4 regions of the Rhodococcus sp. 27YEA15 genome follow, and region 1 is predicted to be linked to each of the others. Evidence: riboswitches for the same ligand, from Rfam matches in the RefSeq annotation. Region 1 holds a riboswitch; each other region holds the start of a gene.

Region 1 (7,994 bases):
GTCGACGCGGTGTACTCGGTGCGATACGCACCGCGATCCTGCAACTCGGGGACCAACCAGTCGACGATCTCGTCCAGACCGCTCGGAACAAGGTACGGCGTGATGTTGAAGCCGTCGGAAGCACCCTGACGCACCCAATGCGTCAACGTGTCCGCCACCTGCCCGGGTGTTCCCGCGAAGCCGGACCGCGTAGTGGTCTCGATGGCGACCTGACGCAGCGAGAGGTTCTTCGCCTCGGCCAGAGCCCGCCACTCGCGTGCAACTGCGACAGGATCGTTTCCGTCCCGGAATGCACCTCGTGTCCCGGATACCGGGCGCGGAACCGGATCTTCCTCGGGGAGCGGACCGTCCGGATCGCGGTCGGAGAGATCTTTGCCCCATACCAGACCGACCAACGACAACGCGGTCTGTCCGGTGTACTGACCTTCGAGAACCCAGCGAACCTTTTCTTCGACCTCGGATTCTTTCTCCGCCAACACGATCTGGGTTCCGGGAAGAATCTTGATGTCGTCCTCGGGCCGGCCGGCATTGCGCAGCCGGGCTCGGATGTCGTTCGCGAATTCGAGTGCGTCGTCGAAATCCGTCCCGTGCCGGGAGAAGATGACGTCGGCACGACTGGCAGCGAAGTCACGGCCGCTCGGGGAATCACCGGCCTGGAAGATCACCGGATGCCCCTGACGGCTACGCGGCAAGGTCGCGGTGACGTCGACGTCGAACTGCGACGTCTCACGTCGTACCGTGGCCACCGCATCCGGCCCAGCCCAGTTTTCCGCCGAACGGGACTGTGCGATCGCGTCGTCGCGCCACGAATCCCACAGTGCCCGAGCTGTGTCGATGAACTGTCCGGCACGCTCGTAGCGCAATTCGTGATCGAGAAATCCACCCCGGCGGAAGTTCTCGCCCGTCCAGGCGTTGTCCGTGGTGACCACGTTCCAGCCGGCGCGGCCGTCGGAGAGAAGATCCAGACCCGACAACCGCCGGGCGAGATCCGCCGGTTCGTTGTAGGTGGTGTTCTGAGTCGCGACCAGACCGATGTTCTCGGTGATCGCGGCCAACGCAGCCAGCTGCGCGATCGCGTCGGGCCGTCCGGCGATGTCGAGATCGAGGATCTTGCCGTCCTGTTCACGCAGGCGCAGACCTTCGCCGAGGAAGAACGCGTCGAACAGTCCACGCTCGGCCGTGAGGATCAGCCGCCGGAACGTCTCGAAGTCGATTTGCGATCCACTGGTGGGATCGGACCAGATAGTGGTGTGGTTGACGCCTTGGAAGAAGACGCCGAAGTGAACCTGCGCGTCGGGGCGTGGCGCAGCGGAGCGAGATGCAGTCATTGCCGAGATATCCTTAGCACGAAGTCAAGTCAGGAAGTGTGGGCGAATCGATTGGCCGGCCGCGCCAGGCCGAGGTTGGCCCGCAACGACGAGCCCGGCACCGGGCGACGCGTCAACCCGGACTTCGACAGCTCCGGAAGCACGAGCTTGGCCAACACCGGAAGTTCCTCGTCCAGAACCAACGGATGCAGATGCACACCGTCGACGTGCGATCCGAGCTCTCCCAACAGCGCCGCCAACCGCAGCGGATCGCCGGAGAATCCGAATCGACCGGACTCCCGCGCTTCCACATGAGAATTCAAGTCCGCCAATCGCTCTGATGCGACCGATGCCGGCGTGTCCAGGGCCACGTCCAACTCTGCTACCACCAACAGCGCACCCTCATTGCGCGCCGCCACTGCCGCAGCGGCGATGGACTCCACCGAATCTCCGGTGACGAGAACGACATCGGCCTGACGCGGATCGATCTGGCCGTAGCGACCGAACACGACGAGCTGACCCTGCGGCGGACGCGGAACGATCGCCGGACCCTTCACGGAGAACGTTTTCCCCTCGAAATCGATGTAGTGCAGCCGATCCCGATCGAGAAACCGCCCCGTGGCATAGTGCCTGACGACGGCATCGTCTTCCCACGAATCCCACAACTCACGCACCACGGTCACCGAGTCGTGCTGCTCGCGTGCCCGATCGGCGTCCGTCGTAACCGCGGGCCTCCCCCAGGTCTTTGCCGCCGCTGGATCGGCAACGGGTACCGGTAGCCAACCTCCGCGACCACGCGAGGAGTAGTCGAGTGTCGCCAACTGCGACGACGTGTGGAACGGTTCCGCATACGACGTCCCTACCACCGGAACCAAGCCGATAGTGCTCGTCACCGGCGCTACGTACGACGCCCGTGCGACGGCATCGATGCGCCCGCGTACTTCACCGGTCGGCGGCAGAATGGAATCGTCGAACGTAGCGAAAGTGAATCCTGCGTTCTCGGCAGCAGCCACCCGCAGACGAATGGTCTTGCCGGTGAGCAGTTGATCCGGGCTGTACGCGCTACGACGCCAAGCCGACGGATGTGTACCCTCGCCGTCCAGCTCGATACCAACAGCAAATACGGTCATGCGTCCTCCATCGGTCCTGGCGGTAGCACCCACACTCGAAACGAAGCGGGTTGCTGCAGCATCATCGAGCCAGGTCTCTCAGCCACTCTGGATGGTCGTTGCAATGTATGCCGCAGCCAACGAGCAAGTCAAATTGCAGTGCACGAATAACATTGGACTACAAGGACACTCAATACATTCACAGTGATCGAAACCGTTGCGCTTCGACAACCCGGGCCGGTGCCGCGACGTACTTTGGTCCGGCCGGTAACGGCCTACCGCCGAGCGGCCGTTACCGGCTCGGCGGCCTCGACCAGACGCTCCGCCCCGCTGTTCGTCTCCTTCAGTTCCGCAGCGGTGAGACCCGGATGTATGTAGGCAGCATTGTTCTTCAAGTTCAGCAGCGCGTTCAGGTGCCATTCGAATCCGCTGTCCGCGAGCTTGTGCGAGGACGACAGCTTGTGATTGCCGGTAGTGGAGGGTACGCCCAGGCACACGCGACAGATGCAAGGCCGAACCGGCGATACCCGCACCCTACATATCCATCCCCCCATACCCATCCTCGGCGGCGTTGAGCATCTCCGCCCCGAGGAGGTCAGCGGCGTCGAAGATCTACTTCGCCTCGGACATGCGACCCTCGGTAACGACGCAGTCGCGCTGTCCCGATATCAGGAACGGCCCTGTCGCCGGGCGCCTGTGCGATGAATCAGTCCCGTGTCCCCGCGACGGTCAGGCCATGCCACGTCACGTCACGTCGCGTAGAAGCGGCTCTCGACGGCAGCGCGGAACTCGTCCTCGGCGTCCCCGAGTTACGGCCGTCGTTGCCGGGCCACCCGGTGACAAGTAGGGCAGATCGCTCACCTGGCGCTCCCACTCGTCGTCGTCATCGCACTGGATCGGCAACGCCCACAAGGAATACGGGCGATATCACTGTCATGTTCCATGCCGACAAGCTCGGCGATCCGTGTGTTCGACTCGCCCTCGGATGCGAGCCCGATGATCCGAGCCCGCTGCGCGATCCCGGCCACGCACCGACCTGGACCGCATCAACGCCGTCACACGCCCCGCACAACCACAGGCGCAACTCGCATACAAAGCAAGTACCGCAGACCAACTGTCCAATTACTTGTCCCACGCCGCACCAGGCGCCTTTCGGGTCTGGTGTCGAGTTCGTGGGCGACCCTTTCGAGGCCTTCGGGACTGCGAATCGAAAGGCTCGATCCTGTCGGAAAATATTGGGGCAGTGCGTCGTTGGTGTTTTGGTTCCCCGTCGTTGCCAGGGTGAGGCTGAATCGCAGAAGTAGACCGGCATGGCCGTGTCCATGGTGAAAGCTTTATGTCCGCCATTGCGCTGCCGTGGCTCAGGTCAGCGAGCCACGCAGATGCGGCAGCGGTTGCCCGATCGCGCCGTGAGCGCCTCGCACATCGCTTCGGCTCCGAGATTGCCAAGTAGGTGTACGAGCATGACGTGGCAGGTGGCGCGTTCGACGAGTGTTCCGATGGTGGAGGTGTGGTTCTTGCCGATGATGAGGTAACCGTCCCAATGGCCGGGTACGGCTCTGTCTTCGATCTCGGCAGGTCAGTCGCTGATCATCACCACCGGGTCGCGGTACCGCGATTGCCGCTGTCGAGCCTGGCGTCGAGACTTCCGGCGGGCAGCGCCCGTGTGCAATGCTGTGCGAAGCTCACGGCGCAGCCCGCCACGACCCGGGATGCAGAGGCAAAGGTAGATCGTTTCGTCGGCCGCGTACATCTGCGGGTTGTCGGGGAAATCGCGCCGCAGGGTCCGGGCGATTTGTTCCACGCTCCACCGACTGCCGGAGCGCCGACGCTTCGTCCTTTGACAATTCACACCGACGATTCTCGCCGCTTCACTGGAGCTGTGCCGCAACGCCACGGGCTCGCAGAACTTCTCGCGTTCTGCATACAAGCGACTCGCCCCTGCACAATTTCACGGTGTGCGCGGATCGAACATCACCTGCAACTCCTGATGAAGTCAGGTGCTGCAAAAATCTCTGGAACCCGGGACAGCTTCCGGCCGAGATACCGAAAAGCCCCGTCCTCGTGTTCATGAAGAACACCGGGAACAGGGCTTGAATTAATGGTGGCCAGGGCCGGGATCGAACCGGCGACCTTCCGCTTTTCAGGCGGACGCTCGTACCAACTGAGCTACCTGGCCGGACGGCACCCGAACCGAATGCCTATCGCACTGCAATGCATTTCCCTTTCATGGGGGAAATACATCACTTTGCGACCCTGACGGGACTCGAACCCGCGACCTCCGCCGTGACAGGGCGGCGCGCTAACCAACTGCGCCACAGGGCCTTGCTTTTTCCTTGCTGTGAAACCGTACTACATCTTCGGGCTGCTCCAAAACCACTGTCCTGGCCTTGCTTTCGAGCATCTCAAAGCTTGTCGTGCGGGTCAAACCATACTACATCGTCTTGCTTGCGCAAAACCGCTTCACTTTCGCAAAGCGTACCCCCTACGGGATTCGAACCCGCGCTACCGCCTTGAAAGGGCGGCGTCCTAGGCCGCTAGACGAAGGGGGCCCGTCGGATCACTCCGAACCAGTACCCCAACGGCGTTCCGTTGGGAGCTTGGATAGCTTATGGCACAGCGCCGGAAAAACCCAAATCGCCAGCTCAGTGGGCATAAAACACGTTCTCAGTCTGCAACGAGGGGTTCGATGGTCGGCCAACCGGTCCGTCGAAACTCCTCCAGCCACTCCGGCGAAGCCATGGCGTCGAGAATGACTTCGAGTGACTCTTCGAACCACTCCGCGATGTGCCCGCTGTTCGCGATCAGATCAGCCATGTAGCGACGCCCTGCCAGGCTTGCCGCCAAGACCCGAGTGAACTTCGCCGGATCCACCCCGTCTCGAAGCAACCCTTCGCTCTGTGCCCGGGTGGCCAGCGCGTGAGCAGTTCGACCCCACACCTGCCCGCCACCGGACTGCACGTCTGCGTAGAACTCGGGCTCGATGATCAGCCGGAACTCCGCCTGGACGATGACATCGGAGCGGAACAGCTCGGCGATGTCGAGAACCAGACCGTGCAGAACGACGAACGGATCCAGATCCGTCCTCGCGGACCATCGCTCGGTGATTTCGCCGAACGAGTCGATCGCCGAGGTCAGGACCGCTCGCGCCAGATCCTCCTTCGACTGGAAATGGAAGTACATCGCGCCCTTGGTCGCGCGAGAACCTTCCAGGATCGTGTTGACCGACGCCGCCGCGTATCCACGCTTGGCGAACTCGATTGCGGCCGCTTCGACCAGACTGGCGCGGGTACGCCGCGCACGCTCTTGTTGACGTGCCATTGACGGTGCTATGCCTCTCACAGTTGACGACCGGTGAATCCAGGCATTTCAAGACCCGTATCCCCCTAAACCTCACAATATCCCCTCAAGAATGGCCTACGCGAGGATTGCGTACCACCTAATCCGCTCCGACCTCGGAGTTGAATCGGGGCCCATCACCAGTTCAGCCGGCGCTCCGGTGCGACACAGCCGCGGTCCCGCACCTGCACACCTGCCAACCTGCGCTCGATATAGACAACCAAGTTGATATAAATAAACAGTATTTTTGCTCACATAGGCTTCATTTTATGAAAAGTAGACAGCTAAACTGCCTAAGGTAGCGTTCGAGCGAAGGGGCCCTCATGCCAACACCAGCCGACAGTCTGTGGGAGGACTTCAGCGTCTTCATCCGGCGCCTGCGCACCAAACGCAGCGACCACTCGTTGACCCCCAGCCAGATGCAAGCTCTCGGTCATCTACACCGGCAAGGCGCCATGACTGCGCGATCCCTCGCGCACTTCGAACAGGTCACACCTCAATCGATAGCCAAAACCGTCGCCGCACTCGAAGAACAGCATCTGGTAGGCAGACGATCCGACCCGTCCGACGGACGAGCGATCCTGATCAGCCTCACCGACCTCGGTACGGCGACTCTCCTCGAAGACCGAGCACGTCGCACCGAGTGGCTGAGCGCAGTCATCGATGCCGAATGCACCGAAGCCGAACGCGACCTACTCGTGATCGCCGGCCGCCTGTTGCGCCGACTCGGCGAAGACTCGTCCTTACCCGAAACTCCCGAGGAGTCACTGATGAACTCGTGACCACTGTCGCCACCACCCCACCCGCCCAGACCACGGTCCCACTCCGCCTGAGTCTCGCACTCGGCTCCGGTACCGTCCTGCAGCCACTCAACTCCTCGATGATCGCAGTGGCGATCGTCCCCATCGCCACCCATTTCGGCTCGAGCTCCGGAACCGCCTGGGTCATCTCGGCCCTCTACATCGCCACCGCCGTCACCGCACCAGCAGCCGGACGCCTCGGATCCATTCTCGGCGCGAAACGGGTGTATCTGACCGGTCTCGGACTGATCGCCGCGGGCGCGATCCTCGGATCACTGGCACCGTCACTGGGTTGGCTCATCGCAGCGCGCGTCCTACTCGGCATCGGCACAGCCACTCAGTACCCGAACGCCATGACCGTCATACGCGCGTACGCAGACCAACACAATTCCGAAACACGCTCGGCAATAGCAACTCTCACCATCTGCGCCCAGTCCGTCGTCGCTTTCGGCCCCACTCTGGGCGGACTCCTGGTCGGCATCCTCGGATGGCAATCCATCATGTGGATCAACCTGCCCCTCGTCGCCGTGACAGCACTCTGGGTGTTACTCGCCGCCCCCAAGGATCAACGACCACCCACGCGTGAACGCGGCTCGTCGCTGATCCGATCACTCGACCCCGTGGGAATCCTGCTGTTCCTGGCGGTAACCACCTCGACGATGCTGCTGCTGCTCTCACTCGTCGATCACCCCAAGTGGTACCTGATACCGGCCGTCGTCGTCTCCGGAGCCCTGTTCGTCCTGTGGGAACGCCGGACGGAATCCGCATTCATCGACGTGCGAGCACTGGCCCGAAACCGCGCCCTGAGCATGACCCTCGGCCGGACCCTGCTGACCTACACCGCCTTCTACAGCGTGTTCTTCGGTCTGCCTCAATGGCTACAGGGCGCTCGCGGGATGTCACCCATGCACGCCGGTCTACTGATGCTGCCGGTTGCCGCAGTGGGCATCGTCTCGACCATCACGGCCTCCCAGACGTACGGACGGTTCGGCGCTCGCGTCACGCTACTGATCGGGACCGCCGCCTTGACCGTCGGCGCCCTCGTCCTCACCTTCGTCGAATCGAGCAGCACACCGGTGGTGGCACTCCTGCTCGTCGCCGCGGTCCTCGGTATTCCCAACGGCTTCAACAACATGGGAAATCAGAATCTCGTCAACTCGGTCAGTAGTTCCGCAGACGTCGGAACCGCAATCGGCCTGTACCGCACCATCCAGTACATCGGGGCCAATCTCGCGGCCGTCGTCGTCGAACTGACCATGCGAGGAACACCCGACGACGCGGGTTTGCACCGCACCGGTGGAGCCATCCTGATCATCGGAATCGTGCTTCTGGTGGGGGTGGTGTTTTCCCGGACACTGCGGGCCCGTTAGACTCTGCGCCGCGCCCCTATAGCTCAGTTGGTAGAGCTACGGACTTTTAATCCGCAGGTCGTAGGTTCG
Region 2 (7,994 bases), on a different contig from region 1:
GCGAAGAAGATCGGCCCCTGGCCGTCGGTCGCCGTCGTCGCCGCAGGCACCGCGATTGCATCTCAACTGATCAGCAAGTAACTCCGCTCGATCCGTCCCGGTAGATCTCGTCGACACTGCAACGGGCATCCTCGAACGGGGCGTCCAGTGCGCACAGCGGTTGCCCTGCCACCAGGACCGTGTCCGGCACGGACATCGGTCGATTCATGACGGAGTACCGGTCCCGCCCATCGAATACACACGCCGGCCATGGAGTCGGAACGTGTCAATGCCTCACCGTGACGTGAGCATTGCGCGTTCTGCATGTCCTGCACGCAATGTACGCAATGCGTGCAGAACACGCATCCCTTGTATGAACAGGAATGTCACGGATGCTCCATAATCCGCGAACCTCTGCATTGGCTTTCGGCATCATTCGTGACGAGCTTCCATCGTGTGAGGTTGCCCGAGCGGTAGGGGTGATCGGTGCACTCCTCGCTGTCGGTACAGGTCTCGGAATTGTGCTAGCCGGCCCCATTGTCTCGTTGTTGAGTTATCGTTGGCTGTTCATCATCCCGTTCGTCGTCACCGCCGTCGCCGCTATTGCCACCCAGGTTCTGGTGCCGGAATCGCCGGTGACGACACCCGGAAAGATCAACTGGCTCAATGCATCATTGCTATCTGTCTGGCTGATCGCACTACTTCTCGCTGTCAGCCAAGCCTCGTCGTGGGGGTGGTTGTCGACGACGGCGCTCGTGCTGATTGCCGTCGCAATCGTAATCGCGGTGTTGTGGGTGATTGCGGAGTCACGCTCGGACAATCCGTTGATCGACATGCAGATGATGCGCATCCGATCGGTGTGGACGGCAAACCTGGTGGCGTTGCTGCTCGGTGTGGGCATGTACGCCTCTTTCGGTTTTCTACCGCAGTTTTTACAAGCACCGACGGAATACGGATACGGTTTCGGAGCATCGGTCACCGAATCCGGCTTGACGTTATTGCCCATGACAATCGGCACTTTCGTATCCAGTATCTACACCGGCCGGTTGTCGGAACGGTACGGCTCCAAGAGTGTCCTTGCGACGGGAGTTCTGATCGCCGCCGCCGGCTTCTTCGTCGTCGCACTGATGCACGGACACCAGCGGGACATCTACGTGGCCAGCGCGATCATCGGTATCGGACTCGGGTTGGCATTTGCCGCGATGTCCACCGTCGTGGTCGCAGCTGTCCCCCTTGACCAGACCGGTGTCGCCAGCGGCATGAACGCCAACATCAGGACTATCGGAGGATCGCTGGGTGCCGCCGCGATGGCAAGCATCGTAGCGGTGGGCGCGTCCCCCTCCGGCGTGCCTCTCGAGTCCGGCTACACAAACGGATATCTGATGCTCGGCGGTATTTGCATTGTCGCAGTATTCGCTGCCCTGCTCATTCCGAAACAGCCGAACCTACCATCCCTGTGAAACCACACGTGAATAATAGATCAGCGCCTAAAATGCGTCCGAGATTCGACCCGGCGATGTCATGGACCATCACATCGAGATTCCCTGTCGGCGCTGATCGAGTCCTTGGAGCGGAAGGGTGACGTCCAAGCAGAAACCACCTTCGACGGATCTGGCGTACACGTCTCCGCCGTGCGCGTGGACGATGCCACGAACGATCGCGAGCCCGAGACCTGCGCCCGAGGCAACACCAGATGACGAGTCTGCCTGCCGAGCGGCATCTCCTCGCCATCCCACGTCGAACATGCGCCCCAGGTCTTCGGTCGACACCCCTGACCCGTGATCGAGGATGCTCAACACCAGGTGCCCGTCGTCACGCGTGGTCGCCGAGATGAGGATTTCGGATCCGTCCGGGGTGTACCGGATGCCGTTGGCAAGAAGATTTCCGATCGCCCGAGTCAATTCACGGGCGTCACCCCACAGCGTGTGCCCTGTCATACCGTTCTGGCGTATCCGGATATCACGCTGCAAGGCAACTTCCTGCACGTCGGACACCGCATCGGAGACGAGGTCGAGTAAGTCGACGATCTCGCATCGCAGACCGAACGATCCGCTCTCGATCCGTGAAAGCTCGAACAGATCGTCGACCATGTGATTGACGGTATCCACCTTGTCCCTGATCAACCGCACGTACAGGTCGGGGTCTGCGACGACACCCTCACCGAGAGCTTCTGCCATTGCCCGAATTCCAGCGAGAGGAGTGCGTAGATCGTGCGAAATCCATGCGAAGAACTGACGGCGCGCGGCATCGAGCTTGTCGATCTCGGACCGCGCGTCGGCCAATCTCTGTGACGTCTCGGACAGTTGTTCGGAGAGTTCGTTGAACTCGCGCCAACCAGGGTTTTGCGGGTCGAGCACATCGCCGTCCGCGATCTGTCGGGTGGAGCGGATCAAACTCGAAATCGACCGTTTCGCAACACGGGTGGTGATCAGCCATGCAGCACCCACACTCATCAGCGTCGAGACGGCCATCACCCAGCCGAGCACCACCAGATCATGAGCGGAGAAGAACATTTCGATCAGTACCATGATCGTCGAGCAGGCTATCGACAGCACCGCAGCCGCAACAACGACAACGAATTGAGACGCTATCGAACCATGCCTGTTGATGCGCAACACAATCCACGCCACGGCAGTGATCACCGCGGTACACGTCACCGTCGTTCCGACGATCAGCAACAAATCATGCACGGCCGGCATCAGGAATCAGCACCTGTACCGAACTGGTAACCCGCGCCCCACACTGTGACCAGGTGGCACGGAAACCGCGGATCTTCCTCGATCTTCTCGCGCAGCCGCCGGACATGCACAGTCACCGTCGACGCATCTCCAAACCCCCATCCCCACACTTCACGCAGTAATTCCTCACGGCCGACCACACGACCGGCATTGCGGATCAAGTACACGAGGAGCTCGAACTCTCGTGTGGTCAAGGAGATCTCGTCGCCTTTCGTCCATACCCGCCGACGCGTGAGATCGACTCTGAACTGATCTGCCTCGATGATCGTCTGCACTCCCCCTGCACTCCGGCGACGCAAGAGTGCCTGCGCCCGAAGCTGAAGCTCGCGCATGGAGAACGGCTTACCGAGATAGTCGTCGGCACCACGTTCGAGCCCCTCGATACGCTCGTCGACCGCGGACAGCGCAGTCAGCATCATGATCGGCACGTCCGAGTAGCTGCGCACTTCACGGCATACGTCGTCTCCACTGCGACCCGGGAGCATCCGATCGACGATCATGAGATCCGGTATTTGCGCACGAGCAGCGTTGCCTGCACTGATTCCGTCGCCGTACTCCGTCACTTCCATGCCGGCGGCACGCAGGTACTCCCCCACGACCGATCTGACCGTCGGGTCGTCCTCCACAAGCATCACACGAGGTACAGAATTCACGACTCGACAATAGCGTCGACCCGACGGTATCCCCCGATTCTTACAGTCTCGACATAGTCCATTACGGGCTTGTCATATCCGAATGCATGCCGAGCTCGCGGTGATTGAGTGGGTGGGCAAGATTTCCTCAGGAAAGGACTCCACACCGTGCGTACCAAAGTCGGCATCGCCATCGCATCACTGTCATTGACGCTCGTGCTGGGCGCATGCAGCAGCCAGAACGACACCCCGGCAGCGGGTTCGAGCACCACCGTCGCCGATACTTCGGCGGCAGCGGCAATGACCCGAGGAACATCACACGAACTCTCCGGCACCTTCGCCGGCCTGAACGACAAGAAGGTCACCGGCGTCGCGAACGTAACCGGCAACACACTCACCCTCTCCGGCTTCTCGTCGGATGAAGGACCTGACCTCCACCTCTACCTCACCAACGGCACCGACGAGGCTGCCGTATCCGTGGGAGTCGAACTCGGAAGCGTCGCTTTCGCGAACGCATCCCAGACCTTCACCCTCAACGGTGCGAACGCATCGACCTTCACCGACCTCGTCGTTCACTGCGACAAGGCCAAGGCCGTGTTCGGCGCGGCAAGCCTTTCCTGATGGGGCGCAACCGGTTCTCTGCTCTCGTCGCACCGGTGTTTGCCGGTGCGACGAGAGTCGCCCTCGGCGCACTGTGGCTGCACGAGGGCCTTGTCAAGTATCGGGCTCATTTCGGCCGTGCCGACATTCTTCTCGTCGTCGACAGCACGTCGACGAACACTCGTGTCCCAGATCTCTACAAGATCTTCACCACCGACGTCCTGGGAACAATGCCCGGACCGTTCGGAATCGTCGTTCCGGCGGTGGAAACCGGTCTGGGAATCGCACTCGTCGTCGGGGTGTTCACGCGGGCGACTGCAACAATCTCGGCACTGGCTTTGTGCACGTACTGGCTCGCCGATCAGTTGACCGGGCAGTATCCGACGATGACGGCGCTGTCCGTCCTGGTGATTCTGTGGCCGATACCGTCTTCCACATTGTCGCTGCCGACCCTGCTCGGGAGGCGGCGGAGGGCGCCATACAGCGGATCTGCGTGCAGTCGTCGACGAGCAGAATCTCGACGACACGGCTTAGAGCGATCGGGGTGGCATCGGAGGCGCCCGAACGTGCGAGGCCGGGGACCTGTAGCCGATCCTGCCGGTACGCCTCGAGAATCGGCAGCGCGCACAGAGGCAGTATCAAGCAGCCACCCCTATCCGTGCCTCCATACCTGCGGTGACGAGTGAAACGGGGCGGAGGGATTTGCAGGAACAGCATGAAGCCGATCCGGGCCTGCGCGGTGGCGCCGGTGCGGGTAACAGGTCGTCGGGCCGGGGTGATCAGCCTGATGGTGTTTCCACGCAGGCAGCAACGACGGCAGATTCGGCGCGGTATCGAGTTTTCGAATCTGCCGGATCGAAACACTGGGCATTGACCTCGCTACCAGATATACAAGTTTGGCGTTGGGGCGCAGAGGTTTTCGGTACGAACTACGCATGTTAGATTGAGCTGCGGTCATGAGTACCAGCGTCAAGCCCTGGCTTGCTGGTCGGCAACCCTCCTGCGCGGTGGGGTGCTCCAGGTGACGACCGGGCGGGATCAGAGCAGATTCCGCAAGCGCGCAGGGGTGAGGACTGGAGCCCCGGTGTGCGTCCGCACTCATCCGAAAGGTCTTTGATCGTGGTTGGTTCGCCTGATTTTCTACACCTGGCAATCGAGATAGACGGCGCGGGAAGTCATCCCGCTGCGTGGCGGGCGTGGGGACACCCGCCCGAGCAGTTGCTCTCGCCCCGCATTCTTCGATCGACCACAGCAGCCGCGGAGAAAGCCGGGATCTCACTCGTCACCTTCGCCGACACGGTGGTACCGGAAAGCGCGCCGTATCCGGTGGGCAGATTGGATGCCGGGACCCGCGCCGCGTACCTCGCCTCGACAACCGACCGAATCGGACTCGCGCCGACGGTACAGACACTGACCACCGAGCCTTTCCACGTCGCCACCCAACTCGCCGGCCTCGATCACGCGTCGAGAGGACGCGCCGCCTGGGTGGTTGGCGCGGACAACTCCGCCGACGCCAACGATGCCGTCGGTTTCGCGGCCCGGAGCACCGAAGCCGCACGAGCCGAGGTCCGAGACGTCGTGGACCTCGCCCGTCGACTGTGGGATTCGTGGGAAGACGACGCCGTCATTCGTGATGCCGCAACCGGCCGCTACCTCGACCCCGACAAAGTCCACCATGTCCGATTTTCCGGCGAGTTCTTCGACGTCGTCGGCCCGCTGATCACCCCACGACCCCCGCAGGGACAGATCGTGGTCGTGGGTGACGCGGATCTGGGTGTGTCGGATCTTCTCGACATCACGCTGGTCTCCGGCCGCGACGAGACCGCGATCGCCGAAGGCGCTGCCCGACACGACGGATTGACCTTCGCCGAGATCGAGATCGTTCTCGACGACTCCGGCCAGGCGGCACAGTCCCGCCTCACCGCACTCGACGACCACGCGACGTGGCACGACAGTGGGCGGTTCCGTTTCGTCGGTTCCGCACCGGAATTCGTCGACTTGCTACGGTCCCTGACGGGCACCGTCGACGGTGTCCGGATCCATCCCGCCGTCGCCACCACCGATCTGGGCGTTCTGTACCAGAGCGTCGTTCCCGCACTGCAGGAGCTGTCCCTACACCGTGCGCCGCAGGTCGGCGCGACCCTACGCGAGACGCTGGGGTTGCCGCGCCCTGTCAGCCGCTACGCATCGCCGTCGACCCGCTAGTCACATACCTCTGAGGAGTTCGCCATGACCACTCCGGACACCGGAGCGCCGTACGACGCCGAAGCGCAAGTTCACCTCGGTGTGTTCTATCCGGGAATCGGCCCGCAGACCGTGTGGGAGGATCCGAAAGCCGCGGACCAAGTTTCCGCCGACACCTTCGTGACGGTGGCCCAGACCCTCGAGCGGGGACTGTTCGACGCCTTCTTCCTCGGCGACGGCCAACGCGTTCGTGAGAACCGGGGCGCGGTGTTGGCCACCGACATCGCCGGCCGTCCCGACGCCATCACGCAACTGTCGGCACTGGCGGGTGTGACCGATCGAATCGGCTTGGTTGCCACCCAGAACACCACCTACAGTCTTCCCGTCGACCTGATCCGCCGGCTCGCGAGCCTGGACCTCCTGTCCGACGGCCGGGCGGGCTGGAACATCGTCACTACCGACAATGCCTGGACGGGCGAGAACTTTCGTCGCGGCGGCTGGCTTCCACACGAGCGCCGCTACGAACGAGCCACCGAACTCGTCGAACTGGCCAAACAGTACTGGGGCGCATGGTCTCTCGGCGACGTCGCATCGAGCGTCGACGCCGACTCGTGGTTGCCGGGCAGCACCGCCGATGTCACCCGAACATCCGACATCCTGCGCGCCCGCGCGACGCCCACAGTGCCCGGGAGCCGACAAGGACGCCCGGTCCTGTTCCAGGCCGGCGACTCCGACGGTGGCCGTGAACTTGCCGCCCGCCACGCCGATGTCGTGTTCTCGGCGAACACCGAATTCGACACCGCCGTCGCGTACGCGCGAGACCTTCGGACGCGACTCGCCACCCACGGCCGGTCTGCGGACTCTCTTCGTATCCTGCCCAGCGCCACCGTCGTCATCGGCGACACCGCTGCGGACGCCGACGAGAAGGCTCGCTGGCTCCGCGAGAGCGCCTACAATCCGCACCGCGCCATCGCCTATCTCGAACATTACTGGGGTCAAGACCTTTCGGCATACGACCCGGACGGTCCACTGCCCGACGTCGAACCCGTCGACGGCGAACTCGATCCGTCCCGAGGAACGATTCAGATCGCGGACCGCACCGGAAAACTCGACCAGATCGCGCGCTGGCGTGCACTCGCCGACGAAAAGGGACTCTCCATCCGACAGTTGGTGCTCGAGGTCGCCCCGAACTTTCGGTACGTCACCGGGACGGCAGGCGAGATCGCCGACCGCTGGGCGTACTCGGTCCGGCACCGAGTGGTCGACGGATTCAACATCAACCCGTACCACCTGACCGATTCGATCGACGACCTCGTCGACAAACTCGTCCCGGCCCTGCAGGAGAGAGGCGCGTACCGCACCGAGTACACCACCCATACCCTCCGCGAGCACCTGGGGTTGCCTGCGGTGTGAGTGATACCGGCACCGCAGAACGTGAATCGGCCCTGCATCCATCTGGGTGCAGGGCCGATTCCCGTTGACGCTCAGACCTACTCGATCACATCGGCGACCGATCGCTCGCGCCGATCCGAATCGGCGGTTCCGGTCTTCGAATCATCGGACACGCTGGATGTTTCGCTACCTTTTCGGCGCAGGCGCGTTGCGGCGAGCACCCCGAGGATCATGATGGCTGCGGCGATCATGACAGCAAAGCGGTCACCACCGGCGGAGCCACCGACGTGCGATCGAACGGTCGTGGAGACCGCAACGAGCACTGCCAGTCCAACGGCATTGCCTATGTTCAGAGCGGTGGACGCGAGGCCGTTTGCCACACCCTGTTCATGCGGGGCCACGGCAGTGCTCGCGACAATCCACATGGCGGTCCAGGTAACCCCCTGCCCTAGACCCGAAATGACCAAAC
Region 3 (7,994 bases), 4.3 Mb from region 1:
GGCGATGGGCATCTCGCCGCCGAGCCTGTATGCCGCGTTCGGCGACAAACGACAACTGTTCTGCCGAGTGCTGGATTTCTACCTGCAGGGTCCGGGTTCCTGGATGGAACACGCCTTGAACGAACCGGTGAGCGCAGATCGGTTGGTCGCGAACCTACTCGTCGAAGCTGCTCGGCATTACGCAGATCCGCTCGAACCTGGCGGCTGCTTGGTGATCAACGCCGGGAGCACCGTTACCGATCCGGCGGTAGCCGAACTTCTCCGCAACCAACGCAATACGAACATCATCCGAGTGGAGGAACTTCTGCGACTGGGCGCCGAGTCCGGACAACTGAGCGCAGACATCGATCCGCGAGCCGCAGCGGACTTCATCGGCGCAACTGTCCAAGGCATGTCCACCCGAGCCCGGGACGGTGCCGACGTAGCCCAACTCATCGCCGTTGCGGTTCTCGCCGCACGGGCCCTCGGCATCGAAGTGGACGCCGATATCACCCGCGAGACTCGATCGCGCCGCGACTGACTTCAGTCGGCCGGCCCGGGACGTCCAGAGTGAGCCGACAAAGCGGTGCCGTCACACCGCAACAGCAACCGACACCTTCTCACGCAGGTGCTCGGCGGCCGACGGCAGCACCGGTATCGATTCGATCAAAGCTCGGGTGTACGGATGAGTCGGATCGCGCAATACTTCGGTGACCGAACCGTTCTCGACCACCAGCCCCTTGCGCATCACCAGAACACGGTCGGAAATATGTTGCACCACACCAAGATCATGAGAGATGAACAGCAGCGACGTACCCCACCTCTCTCGCACCTCGGTAAAGAGATCCAGAATCTGCGCCTGAACCGACACGTCCAATGCCGAGACCGGTTCATCGGCGACGATGACCCTCGGTAGCGGTGCGAGAGCGCGAGCAATCGCCACTCGCTGACGCTGCCCGCCAGAGAGTTCTCGTGGATATCTCGTCAGCGTCTGCCGGGACAGATGCACCGAATCAAGCAGTTCGCCCACTCGATTCGCCCGTTCCACCCCCACCACACCGACCGAGTCGAGGCTCTCGCCGATTGTCGCCTCCACTGAGTACCGGGGATCGAACGAACTCAGCGGATCTTGAGCAACGGACTGGATGAGCCGTCGTAACGGGCGTCGTTCCTTCTCTGATTTTCCCGTCCATTCGTGCCCGTCCAGCACTACCAATCCCGAATCAGGCTCCACCAGACCCAGCGCAATCCTTGCAACGGTGGTCTTGCCGGAGCCGGACTCACCGACGATGCCCAGTGTTTCGCCGGCCGCCAACTCGAAATCGACTCCGTCGACTACGGTGACCGGCGCGTTGCCCGGACTGCGGTAGGTTTTGCTCAGGTCCGACACCGCCAGGACGGTGGTCGGCGACGACCACGACTCGGGCGACGGCGTCACCACCCGACGTTCCGCATCGGCGGCAGAATCTTGTGTACTCGTAGTTGATTCGACTACCGAGGCGCACGCACCGAGGCGGCGGCCACGAGTGGCCGCTGACGGAATGGCCCGAAGCAACTGCTTCGTGTAAGGATGAGTAGGCGTGCCCAGAATCTGTTCGGTGGTGCCGTCCTCGACTACTTCGCCCCCACGCATGACGAGAACGCGAGTGGCCAGCCTTGCCACCACTGCCAGGTCGTGGCTGATGAGCAGTAGTGCGTTACCGGCATCCCGGCGCTCTTCCAGTAGACGCAGGATCTGTGCCTGAACAGTGACATCCAGGGCCGTGGTGGGTTCGTCGGCGATGATCAATTCTGGTGCCGCGGCTATGGCAGTGGCGATGAGCGCCCGTTGCCTCAGACCGCCGGACAGTTGGTGCGGATACTGTGTCAGCCGCCGGGCCGGATCGTCCACTCCCACGGACTCGAGCAATTCGATACTCCGGTGTCCGACCTCCCCCCGCGATACCACCTTGTGCGTGCGAAGCACCTCACCCAATTCCTGGCTGATCCGACGAAGGGGGTCGAGGGAAACCAGTGCGTCCTGCAGCACGAGTCCGATTCCGCCGCCACGAACACTTCGCCATCGGCGCTCGGAAAAATTGCGCGCGTCCTCGCCCGCGATCTCGAATCGGTCGGCTCGAATTCGGGCGGTAGGTCCGTGGAGACCGACTACGGTCCGGGCCGTGACGGTCTTACCCGATCCGGATTCTCCCACCAGGGCGACGGACTCGCCGGGAGCGATCGTCAGGCTCACACCGCGAACAGCAGAGATCTTCTGCCGTCGGCTCTCGAAGTCGACGTGCAGGTTCTCGATGGTCACCAGATTCTCTGTACTCATCGCAGTGATCTCCCTTCGAAGCGTGCTTGCCAATGCCGACCCAGAACGGTTACCGACACCACTGTCAAGGTGACTGCAATGCCGGGTAGGACAGTGACCCACCAGGCTTGCCTGAGATAGTTACGTCCCTCCGAGAGCATCGCGCCCCACTCCGGCGACGGAGGCTGCGGACCCATGCCGAGGAAACTCAGAGCGGCGGCACCGAGAATCGTCGAACCGAAACCCAGGGTGGCCAGGATCGGCAGCGATGCTATGGCGTGTGGGAGTACATGCCTGCGAACGAGAGTGATCTTCCCCAACCCGAAGGTCTTGGCCTGCTCCACATATCCGGACCGGGCTATCACGAAGGTCTGAGCGCGCACCACCCTGGCAAATCGCGGTACCGATGCGATTCCGAGCGCGAAGATCAGATTCACCGTGCCCGGGCCGGTGAAGGATATGAGCACCAACGCCAACAGTAGATCCGGGAACGACGAGATCACGTCGAGCAGTCGGGTGAGAACCTCGTCGACTTTCCCACGCGAGAGTCCGGCCACCACGCCGATCAGAGCACCGACGACAACCGCGAGCACGATGGCACTCAACCCGATCAGCAGCGAATGTCCGGCACCGTGCACGACTCGCGAATAGACATCTCGGCCCAGCTGGTCTGTGCCGAACCAATGCTCGGCGCTCGGCGCCCGAAAAGCGACCAGCGGATCGGCGTACAGCGGGTCTGTCTTGCTCAGCAGTCCGGGCAAGACCGCGGCGATCGCGACGAACACCAGAAACACTCCAGCCGCAAGCAGACCCACTGACAGCCGGCCGCTCCCCCGAACCTTCGATGGCGGCTCGTCGTTGTGCAGCGAAGCGGAAATATTCTCCGTGACAGTCATTTCCGGTTCCTCAATTGCCTTGCCCACGCAAACGCGGGTCGACAAGTCGGTACAGCAGATCCACGATCGTATTGACGACCACGAAAACGAACGCCGACAGCAGCGCGACGGCAAGCACGATGGGAAGATCCTTACTCGTCACCGCCGACACCGTGACCGCCCCCAGCCCCGGCCGCCCGAACACCTGCTCGACGATCACGGCACCGGTCAGTAGCCCGCCGACGACGTAACCGGTCAGTGTCAGTGCCGGTAAAGTTGCATGCCGCAGGGCATGCCGAACCCTCAAGACGATGTCTCTGACTCCCCTGGCCCGCACCGTCACCGCGTACGGCTCCTCGAGCGAGCGTTCTACGCCCTCGCGGAGTACTTGACCCAACAGTGCACCGATCGGCAGCCCCAACGTCAGTGCGGGCAGGACGAGCGATGCAAGGTTCTTGTCGCCCGCCACCGGGAATATCTTCAGCTGAAAACTGAAGATCGCGAGAAACACGATTCCGATCCAGAACGACGGTGCGGACACCAGTACCAACTCGACACCACTGGCGATCCGGCGCGGCCAACGCCGGCCCGCCGTCAAGACCGCGGAGGACACCGCGACCACCACACTGACCAACAATGCGGCTACCGTCAATTTCACCGTCGGCAGCAACTGTGACAGAAGAACGTCACTGACATCGCGGTGCAGCACATACGACTTGCCGAAGTCACCGACGGCCAACCCTGCCAAGTACTCGATGTACTGGACGAACACCGGACGATCGAGCCCCCATTCGGCCGTGACGGCCGCAACGATCTCCGGGGTACGTACCTGCTCGCCGATCAACAGGTCCACGGTGTCTCCTGGTGCCAGATGCAGGCTGAGGAACGCCAATGTGGCTGCGGCCCAGAGAACGAACACGCCGGCGATCAATCTCTGCACGACTGCACGCGCGATGGACGGCCATGGATACGAACCCTTCTCGCCCCCCTCGGATCCGGCCCTCGTATCGGGCCGGGCGTCCGCCTCCACTGCCGTCATGGTCTACACCTCTCTTGCTACTGAAATCCGCGGTGAACTACGGAGTCAGGGCTTGTCGATCCATACGTTGTAGGCACTCTCCGGCATCTGACGGAAGGGCCGGAAACTCGTACCGTGCACGTACGATGCTGCGGCGATCTGATCCTCCGGTTCGTACAGCGGAAGGAAGTACGCCTTGTCGGAGACGAATTTCTGCAACGCCGCGTAGTTTTCGGCACGAATCGCTGTGTCCGTGGTGGCGGATGCAGCAGAAAGCCACTGGGTCAGTTCGGGATCACTCACGAGCGAAAGGTTGATCGAACCGCCCTTGTCCACCGGCAGCCAATGATATTCGATGTCCACCCCGTCCGGAGCGGTGTTCGAGTTGTCGTAGATCCCGTAGTCCTTGGCGTTGCGATGCGTCAGGGAAGTACCCGGATCGACGAGCTGCGTTGCGAAGTCGATGCCGGCATTTTGCTTGACCTGCGCCTGAATCGCCTGGAGCAACACGTCGCGCTGATCACGCACGTACGGCTGGGACTGATAGTTGGTGATAGTCAGACGCTGTCCGTCCTTGGTGCGAAATCCCTCGGAATCCCTTTCCGTCCAACCAGCTTCGTCCAGAAGCTGATTGGCCTTGTCGACGTCGTTACCGTAGGTGCCCTCGAGAGAGGAATCGTAGTAGTGAGGATCCTGAGGCGACACCGCAGTCCACGCCCGAGTCCGCTTGCCCTGGTAGACGGACGCGAGTACGCCGTCCAGATCAACCGCCTCGCGGAAGGCTTTACGCACCCGCTCATCCGTAGTCGGCCCGGTGATTGTATTGAAGTACAACGAATACGGTGTTCCCGTGTTGAGAGCCGTCTTGTAGCTGAAATCGCTGCTGTTCTCGAACTGCGATGCTTCGAAGCCTGGTACGCCTTCGATGACGTCGACCTGACCGGAACTCAATGCTCCTACCCTCACCGAGGATTCGGGTAGGAACCGGTAGGTCACCTCGTCCAGATAGGCCGGGCCCTGGTGTTCGGCGTTTTCCGGCGCCCAGTTGTACTTGTCGAACTTGGTGAAGTGCAGATCCTGTCCCTTGGAGTAGCGGTCCAGGACGAACGGGCCGGTACCGGCGACCGTCGGCCCACCTGCCTTGACGTCTGGGCTGGAATAGGATGCCGGAGAAATGAGTTCGACAGCCGCGGACCAGTCCAGGAACGGTGCCCACGGCGCATTCAAAACGATCTGGACCGTATCCGCCGACGTGGCTTGGACATCGGCGATATGTGACGGCGGCCCCTGCGACGAACTGTTGTAGGCCGGGTCTCTGAGCTCGGTGAAGTTCTTCACCACCGCAGCAGCATCAAGCTTCTGTCCGTCGTGGAACTCGACTCCGTCCCGCAATGTGTAGGTGTACCGAAGCTGATCGGGGGAAACTTCGTACGACTTGGCCAGCCACGGTACGAATTCCCCGTCCGTCGTGCGGTACAGGAGCGAATCGTAGGCATTGCGCAGCAGCAACTTCGTCTTGTCCTGGCCGTTCAACTGCGGATTGAGCGTGGTCGGGTCGGTCTCGACACCCCAGGTCAATGATCCACCTGACACCGGGGTGCCGGAATCGTCGTCCGAAGCCGCCGACGACGAACCACCACATGCAGTCAGAAGAAGAGTGAGCGCCAGACCTGCGGCAACGACGGTGCCGGTTGTACGCGAAAGGAATCCATGTCTTGTGGACATCGTGAGTGATTCTCCAATGTTGGTGAAATAACGAGAACGCAGTCAGCACGGCCGAAGCTACGCACAGCGCCGCGAGCATCGAAACGAAGGGGAACGGCATCGCCTGACAACGCCGCCGGAAATCGAAAGGTCAACAATTCCAAGTACAGAGCGATATCAGGTGATGCACAAGATCCTCGTTTCGAAATGGCATGCTTACAGCCGCCCGTCATGGCGGCCGCCAGGTCGCGCTCAGGAGCACCCCGCCATTACCAGAGGGTTGCTGTTCCGACCGCTGAGCCGATCGTCGGAACTCTTGACCGAGTTGAAGTGTAGATGGCCGTAGCTTTACGTTTCAATCAATACATTCGCACTGATCGAAACTGGCCCCCGTCGCCGCGGCAACGGGGGCCAGATGTTCACCGGTCTAGCTACTCGGTGTACGAACGATGTTGAAATGTACATGTTTACGAAGTTCGAAGCCCAGGCCGAGATAGAGACTGATCGCAGTGGTGTTGCCTGCTCCGGTATGCAGGAACGGTACGTCACCGCGTCGATAAATTCCGTCTGCAACGGCGCGCACCAATCGTCCGGCGAGTCCCTGACCGCGGAACTGGGAGTCCGTGCACACGGCGCTGATCTCGGTCCATCCTGGCGGATGCATCCGCTCACCGGCCATCGCAATCAGATCGCCGTCGCGGCGTACGCCCAGATACGTTCCGAGTCGGTATGTTTCGGCAGAAAACGGTCCGGGCTGCGTTCGTGCCACCAGCGCCAACATGTCGTCGGCGTCGGCACCACCAAGCTGAACGGCTTCGTCGAACGGTTCGGCGCGTAATTTGTCGGTGGCGATCAGCTGGACACCTTCGATCGACCTGACCACCGACCACCCTTCGGGTAGCTCGGCGAGATCAGCGGTGATCGAAACCTCTTGGCCAGGACCGACAAGGGCCGCAAGGTCGGTCCAGGTGTTGGGATCGCGCAGGTCGTCGACCGCTAGTATCCGCGACACCTCGGGCCTGAACCGGCGGACTCGGCTCGTCCCCTCGCTCAAGTGTGCGTGAAACCCGGTAAGGCTCGCCCACGCCGGATTGTCGAGGACATCCGTCCGAGATGATGTCGGTGCGTTCATCGACGTGCCCACTCCTGTGCGATCAGTTCGTACGACCGCACCCTGGCAGCGTGATCGTGAGTGATGGTGGTGATGGAGATCTCCACGGCACCGGTGGCCTCGCGCAGCTGTTCGAGTTGGTCGGCGACCGCAGTGGGCGAACCGACGAACTGTGTGGCGAGACGGTCTCGAACCAATGCGCGATCGTCGTCGTTCCATTCGAAGGCCGCGGCCTCGGCCGGTGTCGGATACGCTATCGCGCCCTCACCACGCCGAATGCTCCGCACCCACGCACCGTATCCGGAAGCGAGTTCACTTGCCTCCTCATCGGTTTCGGCGATCACCGCATCCACGGACACTGCAACGTACGGCTCAGGTACGTCGGCGGACGGCACGAATGCCGCCCGGTACGCTTGGACGGCATCGATCACCGTGCTGGGACTGTGGTGGTAGCTGGCGATGAAACGCAATCCGTTCTCCCCGGCAACCGTGGCACTGCGCCCACCAGACGCACCCAGTATCCACACCTGGATATCGGCGTTCTCACCGGGAGAGGCATGCACGGGCAACCCTTCCGACGATACGTACGTACCGGCAAGCAAAGCCAATACCTGCTCGATCTGCTCCCCGTACTCCGGCGCATACGCCCCGGGCTGCTGGAGCAGCTCGAAGAGGTGAGCCAGGGACTTCTTCGAAAACGACTTCGCCAGGTCGTACTGGCGCGGAATCAGCAATCCGTTGGCTGTGAAGGTGTCCTCGTCGTGTGTGCCCCCGCCACGCGAAGCGAGATACGTCTGCGCGGCGGTCGACGACTCACCGGCACCGGCCGAGTTGGGTGCCGCTCGTGAGATCGATCGTCCGATCCCCAAGTCCAGACGGCCCGGATACAGGGCGTCGATGAGCCCGAACTCTTCGACCGTTCCCAACGGAGTTCGGTGCCCGAATTGAACACCTGCCGAGCCCAAACGAATCGTCTCCGTCGCTCCGGCGACCAGCGCGATCTCGATCGGT
Region 4 (7,994 bases), 3.9 Mb from region 1:
ATGGAGCTGCCCGGCAGCATCACCCTTCCGCACGCCTGTGCCGCCCAGTAGGAGCCGTTCAGGTTGATGTCGATCACCGAGCGGAACTGCTCGGGGGTCTCACGAGTGGCAGGGACGGCAGTTCCGACGCCGGCGTTGTTCACCAACACGTCCACGCGCCCGAATTTCTCCATGGCGGCGTCCACCATGTGCTGAGCCTGCGCGGGGTCGACGATGTCGGTGGCGACGCACAGAGCCTCCCGGCCGGCTGCACGGACCAAGTGCGCGGTGTCCTCGAGTTTGTCGACTCGACGTGCGGCGAGCACGACGTCGGCGCCGGCCTCGGCAGCTGCCTTCGCGAACGCCACTCCGAGGCCTGAGGACGCACCGGTCACGACGACCACTCGATCGGTCAACGAGAACTTGTCGAGAACAGACATATACGCAGTACTCCTCGGGCGTCGGGGCTGGTGGTTTCGGAACGAAGTTACAGGCCGAGATCGCGGCCGATGAGTTCCTTCATGATTTCGTTGGATCCGGCCCAGATCTTGGTGACACGGGCGTCCATCCAGGCGCGAGCGGCCCGGTACTCGGTCATGTAGCCGTAGCCGCCGTGCAACTGCACGCAGTGATCGAGAACTTCGTTCTGCACCTGCGCCGTCCACCACTTGGCCTTGGCAGCGTCGATGGCGGTCAGCTCACCCGCAGCGTGCGCGGCAACACAGTTGTCGACGTAGGCCTGTGTCACCTCGACCCGGGTCACGAGATCGGCGAGGAGGAACTTGTTCCACTGAAGCGATCCGATGGGCTGCCCGAAAGCCTTGCGGTCCTTGGCGTACTGCAACGTCTCCTCCAGGATCGGAACGACGTGTGCGATATTGGAGACCGCAGCGCCGACGCGCTCCTGCGGAAGCATCTCCATCATGTGGATGAAACCGCGATCGAGCTCACCGATGATGTTGGCGGCCGGAACCCGCACGTTCTCGAAGAACAGTTCAGCAGTGTCGGATTCGTGCTGGCCGACCTTGTCGAGCTTGCGGCCACGCTCGAAACCTGCCATGCCGGTCTCGACGGCGAAGAGCGTGATGCCCTTCGACTTCTTCTCGGGGCTGGTACGGGCGGCGACGATCACGAGGTCGGCGTTGTAACCGTTGGTGATGAAAGTCTTGGAACCGTTGATGATCCAGTCGTCGCCGTCCTTGACGGCGGTGGTCTTGAGCGCGCCGAGGTCCGAACCGCCGGAGGGCTCGGTCATACCGATTGCGGTCAGCATCTCACCGGTGCAGAACTTGGGCAGCCAACGCTGCTTCTGCTCCTCGGTGGTGAGTTGGACGAGATACGGTGCCACCACGTCGGCATGAATACCGAAGCTCGATGCCACAGCTGCACTTGCCCGCGACAATTCTTCGCCCAGAACGGCATTGAATCGGTAGTCGCCTGCTTCACTGCCGCCGTACGCTTCGGGCACTTCGAGCCCGAGGAAACCGTTCCGGCCTGCTTCGAGCCAGATCTCCCGGTCGATGAATCGCTGTTCGATCAGCTTCTCGGCCACCGGAAGGATGTTCCGGTTGACGAACTCGCGAGCAGATTCCCGGAATGCCTCGTGATCGGGTCCGTACAGAGTGCGACGCATGATCGGTTGCTTCCTTTCGACACGGCAGCTACTGCCACTGCTACCTAAGCAGGTGCTTAGAATCTAAGCACTTGCTTATACTGATGTGGACGCGGGATATTGTCAACATCGACATCTACGACGCGGCGACGTGGACAAGACTGCGAACTTCGTAGACCTGCGATCTTCCTAAGACCTGGAGGAACCTGTGAGCGATTCACCCGAGACGGTGATCAGCACCTCCAAAGCGGCAGCCCGCATCCGCGCGGCCGCCGTGGAAGCCTTTGCCTCGACCGGCTACGGCGGCACCACCACTCGCGACATCGCAGCTCGTCTGGAGATGAGTCCGGCCGCGATGTATCCGCACTACCGCTCCAAGGAGGATCTGCTCTTCGCCATCAGCTACGAAGGCCACACCGAGGCCCTGCGGGTGGTGCGGGCCGCCGATCGACCGGACGCGCGCACACCGGTTCGGCTCCGAGTGCTCATCAGCACCTTCGTCAGCTGGCAGGCCGAACACCACTCTCTCGCGCGTGTGGTGCAGTACGAACTGACCGCACTCACCCCCGAGCACTACCGGACGATCGTCGGACTACGCCGACGCACCACGCAGATCGTCCGCGACGTCCTCGACGCGGGAGTCAGTTCGCGTGAATTCACGATCCCCGACGCCGAGGGCGTCACGCTCGCACTGATGTCCCTGTGCGTCGACGTCTGCCGCTGGTTCCCGGCCGGAAATTACACCGACCCGGAAGAGCTCGGAAAATTGTACGGAGACTTGGCTTTACGAATGGCGGGCGCGGCCTGAGCGGTACGGATACTCGCGAGAGACACGGCCCGGGAAGTGCGTGGTCGGAAATACCCGGGGCGGATGCGATTGCACCGAGGCAGTCGCGAGATGGCTGAACGTGACATCAGGAGGACGGTTGGGTGCTCTCAGGCCCGCCCACCGCGTCGACGGATCGCCGCACCAGATCGACATTTCCTACCACCCCGGTTGACAATACCCGGACGCCGACTCGTAGACTCTCCGTTGACCATCCAGAGCGACCGAGAGACCTGGCTCCGTGAAGTCGCAGCAACCCCCCGAGCGATCGGGTGTGGGTGCTACCGCCAGGACCGATGGAGGAGCACGAACGATGAAGGCAGTTGAGGGCGGTTTCGACACCGCGTGGTCTCGTAGACATGTCGATCTCTGCCGTACGTCGGGATCATCCTGTACGTACTGACCCTCCGGTCAGACCCTGGACTTCCCGACACTGCGGGTAAGTCCCCCTTCTGCTCTCGCCACAGCCGATACGCACCCGGCGCACAGGTCGACGCGTGCGCTGTTCGGCATCCCTGCTTAGGAGTTCCTTCGGTGTCCTCGTCCACTTTCGGTGCGCGCTCCCGCGTCACTGTCCTCGCCGGTATCGGCGCCATCTCGATTCTCGGAACCCTGCTGACCGGCTGCAGTAGTGACAGCAACAGCAGCTCGAACGCAGGTCCCGCGCAATCCGGCGGCATACTGCGATACGGCCTTTCCCAAGCGCCGACGTGCGCCGACCCCGGCCAGGCCGGTACCAATCAGACGGTGTACGTTGCTCGAACCGTGGTGGATTCGCTGACCGATCAGAGTCCGGAGACCGGCGAGATCAAGCCGTGGCTGGCCAAGAGCTGGGAGATCAGCCCCGACGCGTCGAGTTTCACCTTCCACTTGCGCGACGACGTCACCTTCAGCGACGGCACCCCGCTCACCGCGGACTCGGTGAAGAAGACCTTCGACTCCGTCAAGGATCTCGGTCCCAACGCCTCGTTGGCCAAGAGCTACCTTTCCGATTACACCGGCACCGACGTGGTCGACTCGCACACCGCGAAGATCAACTTCTCCGGACCCAATGTTCCTTTCCTACAGGCAACTTCGACGCCACAGCTCGGAATCCTCGCCGACTCCACCACAGCGCTGACCTCCGATCAGCGGTGCATCGGCGACGCGGTGATCGCATCCGGACCGTTCGTCTACAGCAGCTGGCAACAGGACAAGAGCGCTTCCATCACAAAGCGCAGTGGATACAACTGGGGTTCGGACGTCTTCGACCACCAGGGGGAGGCGTACCTCGACGGCGTCGACTTCACCGTCGTTCCCGAATCCGGGGTCCGTGCCGGAAGTCTCGCCTCCGGTCAGCTGGACGCGGTCAGCGATGCGCTGCCGCAGGACGCAGCTCAGGTCGAAGGTGCGGGCGGCCGAATCCTGACGCGGCCGAACCCTGGCACCACATTCGCGTTCCAGCCCAACGTCAGCCGCGGCGTTCTCGCCGATCAGGCTGTGCGCCAGGCAATCATCCCGGCCATCAACCGCCAGGAACTGGTCGACACCGTTCTCGATCCGTCCTTCTTCCCCGCCACCAGCCCGTTGGCGCACACCACCCCGCTCTACAAGGACCAGTCCGATATCGTCACCTACGATCCGGATAAGTCGGCCAAACTGCTCGACGCTGCCGGCTGGACCAACGGCAGCGACGGCATCCGCGAGAAGGACGGCCAGAAACTCTCGTTCAAGGTGATGTTCGGTGCGCAGTTCGCCGGTAACCAGGCCATCCTCGAACTCGCCCAACAACAGCTTCGCAAGGTAGGCGTGGACTTGCAGCTGGATCTGGTGTCTTCCGGCGAGTCCACCGCACGTACCAACAGCGGTGACTACGACGCCAGTTACGGAAACAGCACCCGGGCCGACGCCGACATCCTGCGTACCACTTTCGGTCTCGACGGACGCAATACCAACCGACGCACTGCCGATCCCGAACTCGACAAGGTCTTGACCGAACAGCTATCGGCCACGGACAACGACAAGCGCAGCGAATTGGTGGCCACCGCACAGAAACTGATCGTCGAGCGCGGATACTCCATCCCGACCATCGAACTCTCGCAGGCCGTCGGAGCCGCGTCGAAGGTTCAGGATCTGAAGTTCGAAGCGTCCTCACGTCTCCAGTTCTACGACACCTGGTTGTCGGGTCAGTAAGTCACGACTCCTCCTTCGTCTGCCGGTCGACGTCACCCTGATTCGGGTGGCGTCGGCCGGTCACTTACCAGCTCCGCCAGTTTTCGTTCCACGTAGACCCGTTCCGGTTCACTACCAACCAGTTTCAATGCATACCGAAAGGAAGAAATCGCCGAATCGGTTCGCCCCGATCTCGCCAGGAGTTCACCCCGCGCCAGGTGATACGGGCGATACTCGGCGAGCTTCGGTTCCCCGGACAATTCGTCCAAAGCTTCGAGGCCGGCAGCATCTCCGTCTCGCATAGCCAGCGCCACCGCATGATTGACGCCGACGACCGGCGACGGTGCGAGAACGCGCAGCACCGCGTACAAGGCACAGATCTGCTCCCAATCCGTATTCTGCACGTCCTCTGCCTCATCGTGCAGCGCAGCAATCGCGCCCTGTACGCCGTACGGTCCCGGCGCTCCCCCGGTCAACGCGATCACGACGAGATCGCTGCCCTCCTCGATCATCGATCGATCCCAGCGGGCGCGATCCTGGTCGTGGAGAAGCACGATCGCGCCACTGTCGTCGACTCGAGCGTCTCGACGGGCGTGAACCAGAAGCATCAACCCCAGCAGACCGGCGATCTCCCGCTCCGCGGGGAGCAGGCTTCGCAGGATCCGCGCCAGTCCGATCGCCTCGGACGCAAGGTCGACACGCAGCAGATCCGGTCCGGAACTGGCCGAATACCCCTCGGTGAACACGGAGTAGACGACTTGCAGGACACCGGGCAGCCGGCCCGCAAGCTCGTCGGAGTCCGGGACTCGAAACGGAATTCGGGCCTGACGGATCTTCTTCTTCGCCCGAACTATTCGCTGTGCCATCGTCGCGGTGGGCACCAGGAAAGCCCGTGCCACCTCCGGTGTGGTGAGACCGGCAAGGCAACGAAGCGTGAGCGCAACCCGGTCGTCATCGGCCAGCGCCGGGTGCGCGCAGGTGAAGAACAGTTGCAGCCGCTCATCGGGCAGCTCACCGCCTCGTACCGAAGGCGCCGGAGCAGCTCGGTCCGCATCGACCTGCATCACCGCCAGCCGTGCGGCGTAGGCCTGGTCGCGTCGCAGCCGGTCGACGGCCTTACGTCGGGCTGTGGTCAGCAGCCACGCACCCGGTTTGGCCGGCACCCCGTCAACCGGCCAGGACACCAGGGCCGCTTCGATCGCCTGGGACGTCACTTCCTCGGCCAGGTCGAGATCTCCGTACCGTCGCACGAGCGAGGCCAGTAACCGCCCACGTTCTTCGCGGAACACGGACTCCACCGAACTCCGGGCGGTCATGGCCTGCTCGTCCACGACGGTTCAGTTCTCGTATTCGGCCAGTGGGCGTACTTCGACGCTGCCGCCGTCTCGTGCGCCGGGACAGCGAGCCGCCCAGTCGAGTGCCACATCCAGATCCGGCACGTCGATCACCTCGTAGCCGCCGAGAATCTCACGGGTTTCGGCGAACGGCCCGTCGGTGACCGTCCGCTCGCCACCGGACACCCGCACCGTTGTCCTGGAGGTCAGGTCGGCGAGTGCGTCGCCGGACACCCATACTCCGGCGTCTTTCATGTCCTTGCCGAATTGTTCCCATTCCTCGATGGTGCACTGCGGTTCTGTTGCCGAGCCTGGTGCGGTGTAGATGAGCAACATGTATTTCACGACGTATCTCCCGAGATAGGTGTTCGTTCCTTGCCTGACAACATGACGACGAACGGGCTCCGCGGAAATCGACAGGTCTCCGGGAATTGTTTTCGCGAGTCTGCGAGTCTGCTGCCGTTAGGGTGAGTGTATGACCGAACGTGACCGTGACGTGGCCGGAAAACCGCTCAACGCGCGGCCACGCGACGGTCTCGGACGGCCGATGCCGCGAGACGCCGTGGGCGGTATCCCCCGGATTGCGGACGACGTGCGGTTGCCGCCGGACGAGTCGATCACCGAAGCCCAGCGTCTCCTGGACCACAGCATGCCTTTTCACGCGCACGAGATCTTCGAGGGAACCTGGAAGGACGCGGCGGCCGGCGACCGGGATTTGTGGCAGGGTCTGGCTCAACTGGCGGTGGGGCTGACACACCTGATGCGGGGTAATCTCGTCGGTGCGCAGTCACTGCTCGGGCAGGGCAACGGCAGGATCAGGCATTACGAGATCGACTGTCCGCACGGCCTCGACATTGCGGGGCTGTTGACGTGGTCCGAGCATCTGCTCACCGAAATCGCTCGCGGCGGCGAGATAACTGTCCCCCCTATTCCGAGGTTGAGAATCCCCTGATGCCCACCTTCCCCATGTTCCCGCTCGGTACCGCGTTGTTGCCGGGCGAAGTGCTGCCGTTGAACATCTTCGAGCCCCGGTACCGAGCACTGGTCGAGCATGTTCTCGAAGCCCCGGACGGCCCGCTGTTCGGAGTTGTCCTGATCGCCCGGGGACACGAGGTAGGCGGCGGCGAGTCACGACACGACACAGGCACTCTCGCGCGCGTCGAGTCTCACGTGGCGATGGGCGGTGGGCGGTATCAGTTGTTCTGCCGAACCGAGGACCGCATTCGCGTCCGGCAGTGGCTACCCGACGATCCGTATCCGCAGGCAGAGGTCGAACTGTGGCCGGACGAGAACAACGGAACACCGGTCACTGCTTACGAATACGAGTCCCTCCTCGAGCGGATCGACTTTCTCTTCGGTCTACTCCGCAAGCTCGCCACCCGCGCGGGTAAACCGGTACCCCGTGTTCCGACGCCGCCACCGGTACTCGATCCGTTGGGATCCCGGCTCTACGCGCTGGCCAGGGGCATTCCGATGGGTGATGCGGACAGGCTGGCGATACTGACTGCGCCGGGTGCGGACGAACGCATCCGCACCCTCTCCGAAGCTGTGGAGAACGCCGTGGAGTTGGCGCAGTTCAACCTGTTGTGACGGGTTACCGTGGCGACGGCCCGGTGACCAGAGGCAGGTCCGGATTACTCGACCACGCGGACATCGATCCGTCGTAGACGGCTACGTCGTCACGACCGGCCAGAGCCAGCGCGTGGGCTACCCCGGTGGCCGCAATTCCGCCGCCGCAATACGTGACGACTGTGCGATCGGTGTCGAGCAGGCCTGCCTCGGTGAACAGCGTCCGTAGCTGGTCGACCGATTTCAATTCACCGGTCTCGGAGTCACGAATCTCGGAGACCGGGAGATTCACGCTTCCGGGGATGTGGCCACGTCTCGGCGCGTCACTGTTGTCACCCCGGTACGACGCCGGATCGAGAACGTTGACCAGGATGGTGTTCGGATCGTCGAGAGCGGCTGCAACATCCTCGGTGGAACGGATCAACTCGGGGCGACGTACTCCGGTGAACGTGCGGGCCGTCGGAGTGGATTCTGCATCTGTCACCGCTCGCCCCGATGCCTGCCAAGCAGGTAGTCCACCGTC

Evidence for each region. Region 1 has a riboswitch for S-adenosylmethionine ahead of ABH922_RS02230 (LLM class flavin-dependent oxidoreductase). Riboswitches for the same ligand answer to the same signal wherever they lie in the genome.
Region 2: it holds a riboswitch for S-adenosylmethionine, as region 1 does, so the genes downstream of both, ABH922_RS27180 (LLM class flavin-dependent oxidoreductase) here and ABH922_RS02230 (LLM class flavin-dependent oxidoreductase) in region 1, are expected to answer to the same signal.
Region 3: it holds a riboswitch for S-adenosylmethionine, as region 1 does, so the genes downstream of both, ABH922_RS22495 (ABC transporter substrate-binding protein) here and ABH922_RS02230 (LLM class flavin-dependent oxidoreductase) in region 1, are expected to answer to the same signal.
Region 4: it holds a riboswitch for S-adenosylmethionine, as region 1 does, so the genes downstream of both, ABH922_RS20270 (putative leader peptide) here and ABH922_RS02230 (LLM class flavin-dependent oxidoreductase) in region 1, are expected to answer to the same signal.

Annotation. Positions count from the first base shown of each region.
Region 1 is NZ_JBMHHW010000001.1:469,673-477,666, reverse strand. It holds gene ABH922_RS02235 (NtaA/DmoA family FMN-dependent monooxygenase) at 1-1,328, opposite strand, end outside; gene ABH922_RS02230 (LLM class flavin-dependent oxidoreductase) at 1,358-2,437, opposite strand; SAM riboswitch class I at 2,442-2,535, opposite strand; gene ABH922_RS02225 (hypothetical protein) at 2,692-2,913, opposite strand; gene ABH922_RS02220 (hypothetical protein) at 3,996-4,220, opposite strand; tRNA gene ABH922_RS02215 (tRNA-Phe) at 4,519-4,595, opposite strand; tRNA gene ABH922_RS02210 (tRNA-Asp) at 4,668-4,741, opposite strand; tRNA gene ABH922_RS02205 (tRNA-Glu) at 4,896-4,968, opposite strand; gene ABH922_RS02200 (TetR family transcriptional regulator) at 5,084-5,737, opposite strand; gene ABH922_RS02195 (MarR family winged helix-turn-helix transcriptional regulator) at 6,079-6,537, shown strand; gene ABH922_RS02190 (MFS transporter) at 6,534-7,925, shown strand; tRNA gene ABH922_RS02185 (tRNA-Lys) at 7,938-7,994, shown strand, end outside.
Region 2 is NZ_JBMHHW010000002.1:463,160-471,153, reverse strand. It holds gene ABH922_RS27215 (hypothetical protein) at 1-81, shown strand, start outside; gene ABH922_RS27210 (hypothetical protein) at 71-196, opposite strand; gene ABH922_RS27205 (MFS transporter) at 372-1,439, shown strand; gene ABH922_RS27200 (sensor histidine kinase) at 1,509-2,678, opposite strand; gene ABH922_RS27195 (response regulator transcription factor) at 2,678-3,370, opposite strand; gene ABH922_RS27190 (DM13 domain-containing protein) at 3,518-3,970, shown strand; partial or broken gene ABH922_RS27185 (DoxX family membrane protein) at 3,970-4,395, shown strand; SAM riboswitch class IV at 4,902-5,014, shown strand; gene ABH922_RS27180 (LLM class flavin-dependent oxidoreductase) at 5,069-6,154, shown strand; gene ABH922_RS27175 (NtaA/DmoA family FMN-dependent monooxygenase) at 6,179-7,546, shown strand; gene ABH922_RS27170 (MFS transporter) at 7,624-7,994, opposite strand, start outside.
Region 3 is NZ_JBMHHW010000001.1:4,787,663-4,795,656, forward strand. It holds gene ABH922_RS22475 (TetR/AcrR family transcriptional regulator) at 1-520, shown strand, start outside; gene ABH922_RS22480 (dipeptide ABC transporter ATP-binding protein) at 572-2,296, opposite strand; gene ABH922_RS22485 (ABC transporter permease) at 2,293-3,171, opposite strand; gene ABH922_RS22490 (ABC transporter permease) at 3,182-4,189, opposite strand; gene ABH922_RS22495 (ABC transporter substrate-binding protein) at 4,235-5,893, opposite strand; SAM riboswitch class IV at 6,080-6,194, opposite strand; gene ABH922_RS22500 (GNAT family N-acetyltransferase) at 6,300-6,884, opposite strand; gene ABH922_RS22505 (LLM class flavin-dependent oxidoreductase) at 7,001-7,994, opposite strand, start outside.
Region 4 is NZ_JBMHHW010000001.1:4,339,307-4,347,300, forward strand. It holds gene ABH922_RS20255 (SDR family NAD(P)-dependent oxidoreductase) at 1-419, opposite strand, end outside; gene ABH922_RS20260 (acyl-CoA dehydrogenase family protein) at 467-1,612, opposite strand; gene ABH922_RS20265 (TetR/AcrR family transcriptional regulator) at 1,800-2,399, shown strand; SAM riboswitch class I at 2,626-2,720, shown strand; gene ABH922_RS20270 (putative leader peptide) at 2,731-2,820, shown strand; gene ABH922_RS20275 (ABC transporter substrate-binding protein) at 2,952-4,589, shown strand; gene ABH922_RS20280 (RNA polymerase sigma factor) at 4,622-5,884, opposite strand; gene ABH922_RS20285 (YciI family protein) at 5,906-6,247, opposite strand; gene ABH922_RS20290 (DUF309 domain-containing protein) at 6,378-6,854, shown strand; gene ABH922_RS20295 (LON peptidase substrate-binding domain-containing protein) at 6,854-7,492, shown strand; gene ABH922_RS20300 (sulfurtransferase) at 7,497-7,994, opposite strand, start outside.